One region of the Marinobacter qingdaonensis genome, then DNA from elsewhere that is predicted to be linked to it. Evidence: predicted binding sites of a transcription regulator. Region 1 holds the regulator's gene; each other region holds the start of a gene.
The links. Region 1 encodes FliA, which starts transcription of late flagellar genes. Its sites were predicted from a motif close to CTAAAGTTTNNNNNNNNNNNGCCGNTAA; they were not measured.

Region 1 (3,920 bases):
GCCGAAACCGCCACCAATGGCTCCCGCCTGGCTGAGATGCAGGCCGACCAGCATCGCCGGCTCGAGGACGAGCTTAGCCGGTCCCGGGATCGTATCCGCGAAGTGCGGGAGAAGCGGGCAAGCCAGGGCGCGAGCTACGCCGAGGCCTCGTTTGCCGAGCTCCATGAGGCCGCCGTGACCGAGGCCGTTGAGCCGGCGCCCGCGCCCGTAACCAAGGGCTATTCCGATGAACTGGCCCAGATGCGGGCGGAGATCAGTTCGCTGCGTGACTTGATGAGCGCCCAGGGTGCCGAGGCCGCCAAGCCCGCCGGCTCCGCCGTACAGCAACGCCTGGCCGAACGGCTGCAGGAGTTTGGTCTGAGCAGCGACCTGGCCGGCTCACTGTCCCGTCGGCATCAGGGCGGGCGGCTGGAGGACGGCTGGAAACAGGCTTTGAAGATGCTCGCCACCGGGGTTCGCACCTCGCGCCAGGAATGGCTGGATGAGGGCGGCGTCTACGCCCTGGTGGGCCCGACCGGCTCCGGCAAGACCACCACCATCGGCAAGCTGGCGGCCCGGTACGTGCTCAAGCACGGCGCCGACTCCCTGGCCCTGGTGACCACCGACCGCTACCGGGTCGCCGCCCACGAGCAGTTGTTCGTGTTCGGTCGCATCCTGAATGTGCCGGTGCGGGTGGTGGACGAGAGCCACACCCTGGACGACATCCTGGACGAGCTGTCCGACCGGCACCTGGTACTGATCGACACCGCCGGCCTGACCAGCTCCGACCGTGGCTACCAGGAGCAATTGTCCGAGCTGGCGCGCAGTCACCACCAGATCCGGACCCACCTGGTGGTGTCCGCCACCAGCCAGCCGCGCATCATGAAATCCGTGTGGCATTGCTATAAGATGGCTAATCTTTCGGGCTGCGTGATGACAAAGATTGACGAAGCCCTGACACTTGGCGAATCCTTGGGGTTTGTGATGGAAACCGCGTTGCCGGTGGCCTACTACACGGACGGTCAGAAAATCCCCGAGGACCTGCATCACGCAGACGCAGTTCCCCTGGTACGGTTGGCGGTTGAGCGCCTGAAGAGCCTGCAGCAACAGCAATCGGTTGCCGAGGGGGCCTGAGCTGGACACACCCGTACCGGATGATGGAGTATCCGGCGTGCACAACCGGCGCCGTTAATAATAAGACGAGCCCTCGGAACAATTGGCGAGAGACACGAATTAACATGAGCAGAGCAAATCCGGTACAGGTGATTGCGGTTTCCGGCGGTAAAGGTGGGGTCGGCAAAAGTAACGTGTCGGTCAACCTGGGCATCGCCCTGGCGCAGAAAGGTCGGCGCGTGGTGATCCTGGACGCCGACCTTGGGCTGGCCAACATCGATGTTCTGCTCGGCATAACCGCCAACCGCAACATTTCCGATGTGCTCTCGGGCGAGTGCGACCTGAAAGACGTTCTGGTCGACGGCCCGGGTGGCATCAAGATTGTGCCGGCGTCGTCCGGTACCCAGCGCATGACCCATCTGAGCGCCATGGAACACGCCGGCCTGATCAACGCCTTCAGTGAGCTGGGCGACCAGATTGACGTGCTCATCGTCGATACCGCCGCCGGCATCTCGGAATCGGTGGTCAGCTTCCTGCGCGCCTCCCAGGAGTTGCTGTTCGTGGTCTGTGACGAGCCGACTTCGATCACCGACGCCTACGCCCTGATCAAGCTGATGAACCGCGAGTACGGCACCAACCGTTTTCGCATCCTGGCCAACCAGGTGCGCAACGAGCAGGAGGGGCGGCACCTGTTCGAGAAGCTGGCCCGGGTCACCGAGCGCTTTTTGGACGTGGCCCTGCAGTACGTGGGCATGGTGCCCTACGACGAAGCCGTCAAGAAATCCGTGCAGCGCCAGCGCGCCGTGCTCGATGCCTACCCCCGGGCCAAGGCATCGCTGGCAATCAAGGCGCTGGCGGACAAAGTGGACAACTGGCCGCTGCCTTCCTCGCCTCGCGGGCATCTCGAATTCTTCGTGGAGCGGCTCGTCGAAGTCTGAATCTGATCCAGTCAAAACAACACCGGATACATGACATTGGCGAAAAATCTGGGAATCTACCAGCAATCTGGCACGACCGGCGCTGCTCAGCTGATTGAGGAGCACGCCCCGCTGGTCAAGAAAATAGCCCTCCATCTGATGGCCCGGCTGCCGGCCTCCGTGCAGCTGGAAGACCTGATGCAGGCCGGCATGATCGGTCTGCTCGAGGCGGCCCAACGCTACAGCTCCACCAAGGGTGCCACCTTCGAAACCTACGCCGGTATCCGCATCCGCGGCGCCATGGTCGATGAAATCCGCAAGGGCGACTGGGTGCCCAGGTCGGTTCACCGCAACGCCCGCCGCATCTCCCAGGCCATCAAGGCGGTCGAGGATCGTCTCGGCCGTGAAGCCCAGGACCACGAGGTGGCCGAGGAGCTGGGCATAGAGCTGTCCGAGTACCACGCCTCCCTGTCCGATGCCAACAGCGGACGACTTTTTAGCCTCGATGAGCTTAATGAATCCGGAGAGCTGCCGATAGAAGAGGCAGAGGCCAGTGATAATCCGCTCGATGGCCTGGCGTCTGACGCCTTCCGGCGCAATCTGGCCGAGGCGATCGAAGACCTGCCGGAGCGGGAAAAACTGGTGCTGAGCCTGTACTACCAGGAAGAACTGAACCTGAAAGAAATCGGGGCGGTGCTTGGGGTGAGTGAAAGCAGGGTCAGCCAGATTCACAGTCAGGCGGCATTACGGTTGCGGGGGCGACTGGCCGGCTGGCGCCAGGACACCGACGACTAGGTTTGCCGCCCGTGTGTCCCGTTCATGGAGCTCTGTAGTTTTTGGTAACCGATGCTTTACATGGACAGCAAAGAACAGACAATAAGTGGTCAAAACCGCGGCCTGCTAGATGTTGTGCTTAAAGGTCAAACGAATTCCGGGTGTTACTAACTGGAGGTCCCATTGGACAAGAACATGAAAATCCTCATCGTGGACGACTTTTCCACGATGCGACGGATCATCAAGAACCTGCTGCGTGATCTGGGTTTCAGCAACACCGATGAGGCGGATGACGGCAACACCGCACTGCCGATGCTGAAGAGCGGCAAGTACGATTTTCTGGTCACCGACTGGAACATGCCGGGGATGTCCGGGTTCGACCTGCTCAAGGCCGTGCGTGCCGACGAGAGCCTGAAGACCCTGCCGGTTCTGATGGTGACCGCGGAAGCCAAGCGTGACCAGATCGTGGCGGCCGCCCAGGCCGGCGTCAACGGCTACGTGGTCAAGCCGTTCACCGCCGCCGTGCTCAAGGAAAAGATCGAGAAAATCTTCGAACGCATCCAGTAACCAGAGGTCGGATGGCTCTCATGAGCGATACCAGCAAGAACCATCGAAGCCTCGATCCGGAGGTGACGGAAAAGCTCCAGCGTCAGAGTGCGGAGCTGGCCGATAGTGTCCAGGCCGGGGACTTTGCCCAGGCCATGACCGTGATCAACGAACTGAGTGAGGTCAGGGACCAGAGTCTCTACCGCGAAGTGGGGCGTCTGACCCGGAGCCTCCACGAAGCCATTCGCAACTTCCAGATTGACCCGCGCAGCGCCGAACAGCAGGAAGCCCTGTCGAAAATGAGCGACGCCTCGGATCGTCTGGAGTACGTGGTGCAGATGACCAGCCAGGCCGCCAACCGCACCATGGATCTGGTGGAAGAGACCATGCCGGTGGCGCACGAGGTCCGGGACGAGGCAACCGCCCTGCGGGACGAGTGGCACCGGCTGCGCCGACGCGAAATGCAGCCGGCCGAGTTCCGCGAACTGTACGGTCGCATCGATCGCTTCTTCGAGTCCCTGTCGACCGATGCGGGCACCATGTACAACAACCTGTCCGAGATCTTGTTGGCCCAGGATTTCCAGGACCTCA
Region 2 (3,920 bases), on a different contig from region 1:
CGCAACACCATGCCGCCCAGGCTGTTGGAGCGCTCGGAGGCGCCGATCACCACGATCGAGGCAGGATTAAACAGGTTTTCCAGGTACCGGGTGCTCAAGTTGGCTCTCCTTGTGTCCCTTATTCCGGGTGGGGATCCTAAGGTGTAACACGGTAATGGTAACCGATACGACCAAAGAAACACGGCAGACGGCATTATTCCCTGATACCATCATTGAAAATAAAAGCAGATCCAGGGCGTACAGACAGGTATGACGACGGCATTCTTTACCCACGACGACTGCATGAAGCACAACATGGGCCCGGAGCACCCGGAATGCCCGGACCGGATCCGTGCCATCCTCAGCGCTATCGCAGAAACCCCGCTTCAGCAGGACCTGGACTGGGTCCGGCCCGAGGAAGTCACCCGCGATCAGCTGCTGTCCGTGCACCCGGAAAAGTACCTGCACCAACTCGACCTGATGCAGCCGACCCGCGGCCGGGTGTTCACCGACCCGGACACGGCCATGATGCCGGACACCTTGCGGGCCGCACGACTCTCGGCCGGCGCCAACGTCCAGGCCGTGGACATGGTGATGAGCAGCCAGGTCACCAACGCTTTTGTCTGCGCCCGACCTCCCGGCCATCACGCCGAGCGCGCCAAATCCATGGGCTTCTGTTTCTACAACAACATCGCCCTGGCCGCGATGCGGGCGCTGAATTTCCATCAGCTGGAACGGGTGGCGATCATCGATTTTGACGTGCACCAGGGTAACGGCACCGTGGACATCGTGGGCGGGGACGAACGCATCCTGATGTGCTCAAGTTTCCAGCACCCCTTCTACCCTCACTCCCACGTGCACCGGCAGGCGCCCAATATCGTGAACGTGCCCATCCCGGCCGGCTGCGGCGGCATTGCCTACCGCCGGACGGTGGAAGCGGCCTGGTTGAAACGACTGCAGGAGTTCAAGCCCCAACTGATCCTGATTTCCGCGGGCTTCGATGGCCACCGGTTGGACCCGATGGCGGAAATGAACCTGGAGGTGGACGACTATCGCTGGCTGACGGAAATGATCGTCAACCTGGCCAGTGACCACGCCAACGACCGGATCATCTCAACCCTGGAGGGGGGCTACCACCTGAAGGCCCTGGCCGAGAGCGTGGTTGCCCACGTTCAGGTACTGAATTCGGTTTACTGACCCGGGCGCTCAGCCCGCCGACTCGCCGCCATAACCATTGGCCTGCTGGAGTTCCGGACGCTCACCCTGGCGCTGCAGGCGGATATTGGTTCGACGGTTGTCGGCCGGCCGCCGAGACACCGGGTACTGGTCGCCGTGGGCGCGCACGGTGATCAGGTCCTCCGCCACGCCCCGCGCCTTCAGGTAATCCGCCACCGCATTGGCCCGCTGTTCCGAAAGTGCCCGGTTATCGATGCGGCTGCCCAGGCGGTCGCTGTGGCCGTCCACGAACACCCGCTCGATGGTGGGATCCGCCAGCACAAAGGCGACAATGTCATCCAGCACCTCGCGATCCCGGGCCGACAGGCTGGTGCTGCCACTGGCGAAGGGGATCCGGGAACGCTGGACCTGATCGTAATTGACCGGCAGCAGGTTGGCGGTACAGGCCTGGTAGCTGTGGAACTGCGGCGTGAAGTTGATGTTGGACACCTGCACCCGTACCGGACGGCCATCGAACCAGGATTCCCGGGTTACCGTCGGCCGCATGCCTGCCAGAAGGCCCTGCACCACCGCCATCGACTGCCGGGAGTCCAGCAGCAGAGGCCGATTGCCGTCAGAAATGGACACCTTGCCCAGCGGCCTGGGCGCCACACCCGGGCGCCACACGGGTGCCTCGACCACCAGGTCACCACGGCCGGGTCGCATCAGGGGCGATTCCGACTCCAGAAAGAAAGTTAGCTGCTCGCCGGCCCGATGCCGGAAAACCGCCTTGCCATACCCAGGTACCTGGTGCACCAGGGTGCACTCGAACACCGACTCCGCCAGGTACCACTGGCTGTTCTCGATGCCGGCACCGTAGCTGGCGGCGCCGGCGGGCGCCACCAGGCCCAACGACAGAGCGCCAGAGAGGCCTAGCCTGAATTTTCGGGAGCTGGTTGCCATAACGGTTTACCGACGCAGACGGACTGTACAAAGATTTCTTTGGTTAACGGCCCGGCCACCGGGTTCTTTAACCCGGGATACAAAAACAAACATTCGCCCCTTCTGGTATAATTCGCAAAATTTTTTTGGGCCAAGGCCCCCGACTGGACTGCGGACGCTCCGATGACCGAACAGCTTACCCTTACCCGCCCCGATGACTGGCACCTGCACGTACGCGACGATGAGATCCTCAAGGACGTGGTGCCGGCCACCGCCGCCTGTTTCGGACGCGCCATCATCATGCCCAACCTGGTGCCGCCGGTGACCACCACCGACGCCGCCCTGGCCTACCGGGAGCGCATCCTCGCCCAGGCCGGCGATACCGGCTTCCAGCCGTTGATGACCCTGTACCTGACCGAGACCACCACCCCGGAAACCATCCGCGAGGCCAAGGCAGCCGGCGTGGTCGCGGCCAAGCTCTACCCGGCCGGCGCCACCACCAATTCCGATTCCGGGGTCAAGGACATCCGCAACATCTATCCGGTACTCGAGGCCATGGCCGAGTGCGGCATGCTGCTGCTGGTACACGGCGAAGTGACCGATGCCGACATCGACATCTTCGACCGGGAAAAGGTGTTCCTCGACCGGGTGCTGGCGCCGACCATGGCCGCCTTCCCCAACCTGAAAGTGGTGCTCGAACACATCACCACCGCCGATTCCGCCGAGTTCGTGCAGCAGCACAGCGGCGATAACCTGGCCGCCACCCTCACGCCCCAGCACCTGATGTACAACCGCAACCACATGCTGGTCGGCGGCATTCGTCCGCACCTGTACTGCCTGCCGATTCTCAAACGCAACCGCCATCAGCAGGCGCTGCGGGACGCGGTGGCCAGCGGCGACAAGCGTTTCTTCCTGGGCACCGACTCTGCTCCCCACGCCAAGGACCGCAAGGAAGCCGCCTGCGGGTGTGCCGGCTGCTACTCCGCCTACGGCGCCATTGGCCTGTACGCCGACATCTTCGAAGAGCTGGGCATCCTCGAAAAACTGGAAGCCTTCGCCAGCTTCAACGGCGCCGATTTCTACGGCCTGCCCCGCCACACCGACACCATCACCCTGGTGCGCGACCCCTGGACCATGCCGGAGCAACTGCCGCTGGCCGGAGGCCACATCGTGCCCCTGAAAGCAGGCGAAACCGTTAACTGGCGCCTGGCGTAAACACCCTGACTTTTCATCACACGGCCAAAACCGGAGTTTGAGTGACTGACGAAACCAAAGAACCGCATCCCATGTCCCGCCGCTTTCGCGGCTTTCTGCCCGTGGTGGTCGATGTGGAAACGGCCGGGTTCAACCCGGAGCGGGACGCCCTGCTGGAAGTGGCGGCGGTGCTGCTGACCATGGACGACGACGGCTACCTGCAGCGCGGCGAGACCCACGTGCAGCAGATCGACCCGTTCGAAGGCGCCAACCTGGAGCAGTCAGCCCTGGACTTTACCGGCATCGATCCGTGGAACCCGGAACGGGAAGCGGTCCCCGAGCGCGAGGGGCTGAGTGAAATTTTCAGCCCGATCCGCAAGGCGGTGAAAGCGTTCGACTGCAAGCGGGCGGTACTGGTGGGCCACAACGCCACCTTCGACCACAATTTCGTGTTTGCCGCGGCCCTGCGGGCCGACATCAAACGCAACCCGTTCCACCCCTTCTCGACGTTTGATACCGCGACCCTGGCCGGGCTCGCCTACGGCCACACGGTGCTGGCCCAGGCCTGCAAACTGGCGGGCATTCCGTTCAGCAACAAGGAAGCCCACTCCGCCGCCTACGACGCGGAGAAAACCGCCGACCTGTTCTGC
Region 3 (3,920 bases), on a different contig from region 1:
GCCAGGCGCTCGACCAGGACAGCCTGGACGTGTTCTACCAGCCGATCATGAATCGCTCGGCGACCCGGGTGGTGTACCTGGAGGCCCTGGTGCGCTGGCACCACCCGGTGCGCGGCTGGCTGCCGCCCATCGAGTTTCTGGATGTCGCCCGCAGCGCCGGGCTGATGTACAAGCTGGGCAGCCGCGTGCTGGAGCGGGTCTGCCGGGACTGGCGGGCCTGCCAGGACGCGGGCATCGAGCTGGCCACGGTCTCGGTCAATCTGGCGCCGGAACAGGTTCAGGTCAGCAGCCTGCCGAATGCCATTGGTGAAATCTGCGCCCGCCATGACGTTCCAGTCGGGGCGCTGCAGTTCGAGGTGACCGAGGACGCCCTGCAGGGCGAGCTGCGGGCGCTGGGTGGGATACTGGACGAGCTGGTCGCCATGGGCGCCGAGTTGGCCATCGACGATTTTGGCACCGGCTATTCTTCCCTGGCGCGGCTCAAGACGCTGCCCTTCGCCAGCATCAAGATCGACCGCTCGTTCATCAAGAACCTGCCGGACGACGACAACGACCGCGCCATCACCCTGTCGATTCTGGGCCTGGCCCGGGGGCTCGGCCTGTCGGTGGTCGCCGAGGGCGTGGAAACCGAAGCCCACGAACGCTGGCTGATCGAGACCGGCTGCGATTTCCTGCAGGGGTTCCGCTACAGCAAACCCCTACCCCTGGCCGAGCTGTGCGCCCGTTTCTACCCCACTGGCGGCAAACGCCGCATCGACGGCACCGGCCACCGGGCCCGTCACGGCTGAAAAATCGACAACACCCGCCGGAAGCTCGGCTCCGGCTCCGCCTCGATCACCACCGGCGCCTGGGTGTGCGGGTGCCGGAACTCGAGCCGGGTCGCCGCCAGCATCAGCCGCCCCTCGCCGAAGCGCTCGGCAAAGTACCGGTTGTGCCGGCCCCGGCCATGATTGGCGTCGCCGATGATCGGATGGTGGATGTGTTTCATGTGCCGGCGCAGTTGGTGTTTGCGGCCCGTTGCCGGGTACAGCTCAACCAGGGCGTAGCGACTGGTCGGGTACTTCTCGATGGCCACCGCAAGCTCGGTGGTGGCCAGGGTCCGGTAGCGGGTGCGAGCCTCCCGTAGCGGCTGCTCCTGACCCTTGAGCCGCCGGTCGGTCGGCTCCTCTCGCAGCGGGTGGTCGATGTCGCCGCCGGCCGGCGGCCAGCCCCGCACCACGGCCTGATAAGTCTTGCCCACCTGCCCCGCCATCATCGCCAGGCCCAGCACCCGGGCGGTCTCGGGGTCGCGGGCAAACACCAGCACGCCCGAGGTCGGCCGATCCAGGCGATGGACCGGATACACGTGACTCCCGCCATTCAGCGCCCGGGCGTACTGCAAGGCAAACTCGGTTTCGTGCTTGTCGATCGGGCTGCGGTGCACCAGCAGTCCGGCCGGCTTGTGCACGGCCAGCAGGGCATCGTCCTGGTACAACAGGCGCAGCGGATTGGTGCTGGGTGGCTCCATGGCGCGACTCAGAAAAAGCGGTGATTGGATTCAAGAAACTGTCATCTCGGCCGATTATACTCGGCGCGCCGTCCGTCCCGTAACCGGTCGGTGGACGATACCCCTTGTTTCCCCTCAGATAGGTTTGTTCATGAACTGGTTTTCCCGCAGCATCCTGCACCGCATTCTCACCATTGTGCTCGTCGCCAACCTGGTCATTACCGTGGTTGCCGGCTTCTACTTCAAAATGTCACTGGACACCGGTGAGGATTACAGCAATCTGGTCGGCCGTGAGATGGTGCACGCCCTGGAATCCCAGGACATCCTGGCGAACTTCAAGACCCAGGTTCAGGAATGGAAAAACGTGCTGATCCGGGGCGCCGACGACGGCCAGCGGGAAAAATACTGGGGCCGCTTCCAGGAGCGGGAGGCCCAGATTCAGGCGCAACTGGATGAGCTGATCCCGGTCCTGACCGACCCCGAGGCGAAAAAACTCATGAGCCAGTTCCAGCGCGCGCACCAGCGGATGGGCCAAGCCTACCGCAAGGGCTATCAGGCGTTCGTGGCGTCCGGCTATGAGCACGGCGCCGGCGACGCCGCCGTTGCGGGCATCGACCGGGAGCCGGCCAAACTGGTGGAACAGGCCAGCGAACGCCTGAAGGACTTCAGCTTGGCCTATGCCGGCAACCTGAAACAGTCGGTGCAGGCCAACACCTGGCAGATTGGCGGCCTGCTGTTTGCCGCCATCATCCTTGGCACCCTGACCTGCGTTGTGGTGCTGATCCGCTCGGTGGTGCGGCCGGCCCAGCAATTAATCGACCAGCTCGACAAACTGGGCCAGGGCGACCTGTCCGAACGCACCACCCTGACCCGCTCCGACGAATTGGGCCGATTGGCGGATACCTCTCGCCGCCTGCACGCCTTCCTGGCCGAGACCGGCGCCCTGATGCAGAACAACGTCAGCCAACTGGAGCACACCGGCACCCTGATCCGCACCAACGCCGACCGGGTCTCGTCCCAATCCGACCAGGCGCACCAGCGCATCGACCAGATTGCCACGGCCATGAACGAGATGTCGGCCACGGCCCAGGATGTGGCCCATCACGCCGCCTCGGTGGCGTCCCAGGTGGATGAAACCGCCGGCCAGACCCAGCAGGCCGACCAGCAGATCCACCAGGCGGTGGAGAGCATGAAGCGCCTGACCGACCAGATCCACAGTTCGGCCCAGACCGTGAATCAGTTGGCCAGCGATGGCCGCCGGGTCGGCGATGTCATGCAGGTGATCCGGGAGATCGCCGACCAGACCAACCTGCTGGCCTTGAACGCCGCCATCGAAGCGGCGCGGGCGGGCGAAGCGGGGCGCGGCTTTGCGGTGGTCGCCGACGAAGTCCGCAACCTGGCCGCGAAAACCCAGGAAGCCACCGTCGAGATCGACCAGATCATCGACACCATCGGCAGCGCATCCCGGGATGCCACCGACTACATGCAGGCCTCCGGCGTGGTGGCCCAGGAAAGCAGCGAATCGGTGGAAGCGGTCCGGCGCACCCTGGCCGCCATCAACGAACGCATGGCCCGGGTCAATGACGCCACCACCCAGGTGGCCACCGCCGCCGAACAGCAGACCAGCGTGAGCGAGGACATCAGCCGCAACGTCACCGAGGTGGCGGAAATTTCCGAAAGCATGAGCGCGACTGCGGAAGAAAACCTGCGCACCGTGCCGGAGTTGGAAAGCATGGCCCGGCAGGCCCGGGAACTGGCCGGTCGCATTCGCAACTAAGCGGCTGGGTCCCGACCGGTCAGCCGGCGCAGCCGCTGGCCGGTGCGCTCACCGAGCACCAGCAGCGCCGGCGTGAGCAGCAGCGTCAGCACCGTTGCGAACGCCAGGCCACCGGCGATGGCGCTGGACAGCTGGGTCCACCACTGGGTCGAGGGTGCCCCCAGGCCCAGGGCCGGGGTCAGCAGATCGACGTTCACCCCCAGCACCATCGGCATCAGCCCGAGGATGGTGGTGATGGCCGTGAGCACCACCGGCCGCAGACGCAGGCACCCAGTTTCCAGCGCCGCCTCATAGGCCGCCAGCCCGTCCCGGCGCATCTGGTTGTAGGTATCGATCAGGATGATGTTGTTGTTCACCACGATGCCACCCAGCGCAATGATGCCCATCCCCACCATGACAATGCCGAACGCCTGGCCATTGAGCAGCAGGCCCAGCAGCACCCCCGCGGTGGACAACAGGATCGCGGACAGGATCAACAGGGTCTGATACAGGGAGTTGAACTGGGTCACCAGGATCAGCAGCATCATGGCAACCGCCACCAGAAACGCGGTGGTGAGAAAGCGTGAGGCCTGCTGCTGGTCCTCGTTCTCGCCGGCAAAGCGCACCGACACCCCTTCCGGCGGCTCCGGCATCTGCTCCTGCAACCGGTTCAGGGCC
Region 4 (3,920 bases), 740 kb from region 1:
AGCTGCAGGACGAAGGAGCCTTCACTGGTCACGAACCGCACTTTGGGCAGGGCCTGGTTGCTGTCCCCGGCCGCGTCCTGGCCGTGGGCCGAAGTCATGGGCAGCCACGCAGCAACGACCAGAAGCAGGGCAGGGATCACACTACGGGACTGTTTTACGGAATTTAGCATTTTATTACGACTCTCCTGGTTAGCTGCAGAGTGGTTTCCTGCAATAATTCTTGGGCGGTCCTGATTGATACCGGATTTTACCAGATTGTTGTAGCGTTTCGGTCAGGGGCCAGCGGTTAAGTCCATGGCGAGCTACTAGGCTCTGGAGCCGCCTTCCCATTCAGTATGTCACGCCGGGCCGAGTTGTACGGTTTTCACCAGGTAAAAGGAGAGACGAGTGAGAATCCGCCAGGGTTTTGAAGAGAAATCGCGACTCGGCCGATTGCTGGTCAATCGGGGCTATCTGTCCGAAACACAGCTTGAAGACGGCCTGCGTTTGCAGCGGGAAACCGGCCAGCGTCTCGGTGAAGTCTTTATCCAGTCAGGCTGGATTTCCGAGAAGGAACTCAACCGGGTCCTGAAACACCAGTCACGCTACCGCAACGCGGCTGCGCTGGTCACCGTGGTTGCCTTGCCGTTCCAGCCACTGGTGAGTTTTGCGGCCAGCAACAGCGCCAGCGGGGCGCAGGTTCCGGCCGAGCAGGGTGAGCTTTACGCCAGTGCCGGGCTCGTTCCGATGGACGAGGACGAAATGGCCTCTGTTGCCGGTCAGGGGGATCCGGCCCTGCTGGATCGCCTCACACGCGTTGCCGCCATGGTCGACGGCGCCTCCGGGGATGGTGACAGCGAGGTGGATGTAGTGGAGGGGATCAAACTCACCGCCAATGTGTTTGTCCCGGTCCTGAATTTCCTGGACTCGGATTTTTCCATTGCCGGCGTGCACTACCGGGAGGGTGAAGAGCGCTATTCCCTGCGTGACGACGGTGCCCTGACCCTGGCGTTTCCGGAGCGGATCGAGGAGATCCAGATGAACAACATCCGGGTGAGCGGAAGCCGGGGGCCGTCCATGGGCAATGTCAGCATCCAGGACATCCGGTTCGCGCCCGGCTCCCAGATGACGATCTACACCCGTTGATCATCAGCGCATAAAAAAACGCCCGGGAAACCGGGCGTTTTTTGTTACGCAGACGGATCGCACGATCAGGCGCTGGCGAGCATGGTCCGGCTGGATACCGAGGTGTGCTGGCCCTTCTGACCGTAGAGCTTTTGCTGGCCAGTGGCGCCACGGAAGATGTCGGTCAGGCGCCCCAGACGCTTCTGGAGGTGGCCGACCACGCGGCCATTGTGCTCATTGAGGCCCTGGCAGTGGCGCATGGCGGCGTCGGCCTGCTTCCAGAGGTCAAACAGATCACTCATGCCGGCACTCTGGATGAAGCGCGAGGGCTCGCCGTGGTCCGGCTTGTAACCCATGGCCACCAGGCAATGGATTTTCTGCTTGGCGCGTTCCCGCACATCGCTGAGAATACGGTTCTTTTCCGAGGTCAAATCCTGCAACGCCCGAACATCGGAGGCGGACAGGCAGGCTTTCTCCTGCTCCAACACATCCGTCAGTTCCCGCAATTGCTGGAGGTCCTGAGTCAGAAGGTTCTTCAGATCGTCGTTAACGGCCATAATTCACTCACCCGAATATGCTTTCATCCATCTCAAGCATTTTCTGGGCCAGCTTCTCGGCGTCGATCTTGTAGGTGCCGTTCTCCAGGGCGGAGCGAATCTCGGCGATGCGATCGTCGTCCATCTCCGGGTAGTCGCCCAGCTTCTGTTCCAGCTGTTTCAGGTTCTTGGCCTGGTTGCTCAGGCTGACACTGTCGCCGCGTGCGGACTGGGCTGAAGATTTCGCCTGTTCAGCGGATGCCGGCTGGCTGTTCTGGGTGCCGGAACCCTTGTCGGCCGTGGTTCTCTGGGTGTTGACCTGGCCTGGGCCAATTCCATTTAAGTCAACTGACATATCGTTACCTGCTTGCCTGTGGCGTCATTCCTGGGCATGACTAACTCGAGTGTGTATCTGTGTAACGGCCGACGTGGCCAAAGCTTTAGCGATTTTTTTCGGGGATTTATTACCTTTTCTCCATGTGGGCGGTGCCCTGGAGCCGAGGGCGGCAAGACCTTGCCGCTGGGCATCGGCTTGCCGGCGAAGCGGCCTACATGGGGATCTCGACCCGCCCGGGGCCAACCACATTGGCGCGGACGGTGCGTGCCGATCTCAAATTTTCCACCAGTACCTGCTCGCCCACGGAGGCGCTGGCCAGTGCCTTGCCCCGGGAAGTCACCGCGAACGCGCCGCGCCGGGCCACGATGATAACATGATCGCCCCGTTCCACGGCGTCCGGCGCCGCCAGCAGGTCCGGAGTGATGACCGAACCCGAGTTCACCGGGCGTCGCACTTCCATACCCTGTACCTTGCCGGCGTCCCGCATCACTCCCCTTCGGCTGGCGTTAACCTGCACGGATTGGGTCGTCAGCATGTCTAAGGTGACGCGCTCGCCCCGGGCCAACGGGCGGGCGGCCACCAACGCCGGCCCCTCAATGGCAACCGAGGCGGTAACGAACATGCGCCAGGGCCGTTCGCCCTCGCAGGCGACCTGCAGTGATGGCTGGGCGCTGCGCCAGGGGTCGCCAGTAAATTCCACGGCCAGTGGCGCCTGGCAGGACGCCAGGGCCAGTCGGCTGTCGATGGTGCCGGTCTCAAAGGTCACCGTGTAGCCGCGCTCCGACTGTTCATCGGCAAAGGCCTCCAGAAAACGATGGGCGGCCTGCTCGATGTCCTCGGCGCTGGTTTTGGCGAGCGCCGCGTTGCCGAGCCCCAACATCAGGAGCGCAAAGGCAAAAATGGTGGTGCGCATACGTGTCACTTTGTCCTATGCTGTCAATGACCCGCGAAAACACCCGAAAAACGCTAAGGATTCGGGGCAGGTGGCCGTTACACGCTGTGTGGCTAACGGACCCGACGGTTTTTCGTCAGCTCGTGATTTGTACGATAGATAAAAGCAAGATGCATGCCGGTGCGTGGCCGGCAGGCCGGGGGAGACTTTGATGGCAGGGGTATTGGATAGCGTTAACCAACGGACTCAGTTGGTCGGAAAAAACCGGCTTGAGCTGCTGATGTTCCGCCTGCGCGGGCGGCAGATGTACGGCATCAACGTGTTCAAGGTGAAGGAAGTGCTTCAATGCCCGAAGCTGTCCTCCATCCCCAACAGCCGCTCCGTGGTGCGGGGTGTGGCGCATATCCGGGGTGAGACCATTCCGATCATTGATCTGAGCATGTCCATTGGCCTGCCTGGCATTCCCCAGGAGGACCTGGCCACCAGCTTCGTGATCATCACCGAGTACAACCGGAAGACCCAGGGGTTCCTGGTGGCCGGGGTCGATCGCATCATGAACATGAACTGGGAGGACATCCTGCCGCCGCCGAAGGGAGCCGGTAAGGATGTCTATCTCACGGCCGTCACTAAAATCGACGACAAGCTGGTGGAGATCATCGACGTGGAGAAGGTGCTGTCCGAGGTTTCTCCGCTCAAGGAAGACGTCACCGAAGCGGTCCTGAGCAAGAGCGCGGATCGGGTTCCCGGGCATTTGCCGATCCTGGTGGTGGATGATTCCTCGGTGGCCCGGCGCCAGATCGAACGCTGCCTGACCGCAATCGGCATGGAGGTGGTCACCAAGAACGACGGCAAGCAGGCGTACGAGTACCTGAAAGACATTACCCGGGATGGCTCCAAGGCTCGGGATCATCTCGCGCTGATCATCTCCGATGTCGAGATGCCGGAAATGGACGGCTACACTCTGGTTACCCGTTGCAAGGAAGACCCGGCACTGAGCGAGATGTTCATCATGCTGCACACCTCCCTGAGCGGGGTGTTCAACCGCGCGATG

Region 2: a site for FliA is predicted at 2,141-2,168, ahead of U5822_RS00135 (flagellar protein MotY). Genes of this name have one in related genera too.
Region 3: a site for FliA is predicted at 1,537-1,564, ahead of U5822_RS01145 (methyl-accepting chemotaxis protein). Genes of this name have one in related genera too.
Region 4: a site for FliA is predicted at 2,057-2,084, ahead of flgM (flagellar biosynthesis anti-sigma factor FlgM). Genes of this name have one in related genera too.

Annotation. Positions count from the first base shown of each region.
Region 1 covers NZ_JAYDCJ010000003.1:2,074,940-2,078,859, forward strand. The annotation lists gene flhF (flagellar biosynthesis GTPase FlhF) at 1-1,113, shown strand, start outside; gene U5822_RS12740 (MinD/ParA family protein) at 1,218-2,030, shown strand; gene U5822_RS12745 (RNA polymerase sigma factor FliA) at 2,061-2,804, shown strand; gene cheY (chemotaxis response regulator CheY) at 2,967-3,350, shown strand; gene U5822_RS12755 (protein phosphatase CheZ) at 3,371-3,920, shown strand, end outside.
Region 2 covers NZ_JAYDCJ010000001.1:29,666-33,585, forward strand. The annotation lists gene U5822_RS00125 (bifunctional acetate--CoA ligase family protein/GNAT family N-acetyltransferase) at 1-98, opposite strand, end outside; gene U5822_RS00130 (histone deacetylase family protein) at 250-1,176, shown strand; gene U5822_RS00135 (flagellar protein MotY) at 1,186-2,097, opposite strand; gene pyrC (dihydroorotase) at 2,260-3,291, shown strand; gene rnt (ribonuclease T) at 3,333-3,920, shown strand, end outside.
Region 3 covers NZ_JAYDCJ010000001.1:254,796-258,715, forward strand. The annotation lists gene U5822_RS01135 (sensor domain-containing phosphodiesterase) at 1-788, shown strand, start outside; gene U5822_RS01140 (pseudouridine synthase) at 779-1,507, opposite strand; gene U5822_RS01145 (methyl-accepting chemotaxis protein) at 1,638-3,263, shown strand; gene U5822_RS01150 (efflux RND transporter permease subunit) at 3,260-3,920, opposite strand, start outside.
Region 4 covers NZ_JAYDCJ010000003.1:2,819,166-2,823,085, reverse strand. The annotation lists gene U5822_RS16185 (peptidylprolyl isomerase) at 1-170, opposite strand, end outside; gene U5822_RS16180 (cyclic di-GMP-binding domain-containing protein, MshE-related) at 388-1,125, shown strand; gene U5822_RS16175 (flagella synthesis protein FlgN) at 1,191-1,661, opposite strand; gene flgM (flagellar biosynthesis anti-sigma factor FlgM) at 1,669-1,995, opposite strand; gene flgA (flagellar basal body P-ring formation chaperone FlgA) at 2,189-2,890, opposite strand; gene U5822_RS16160 (chemotaxis protein CheV) at 3,081-3,920, shown strand, end outside.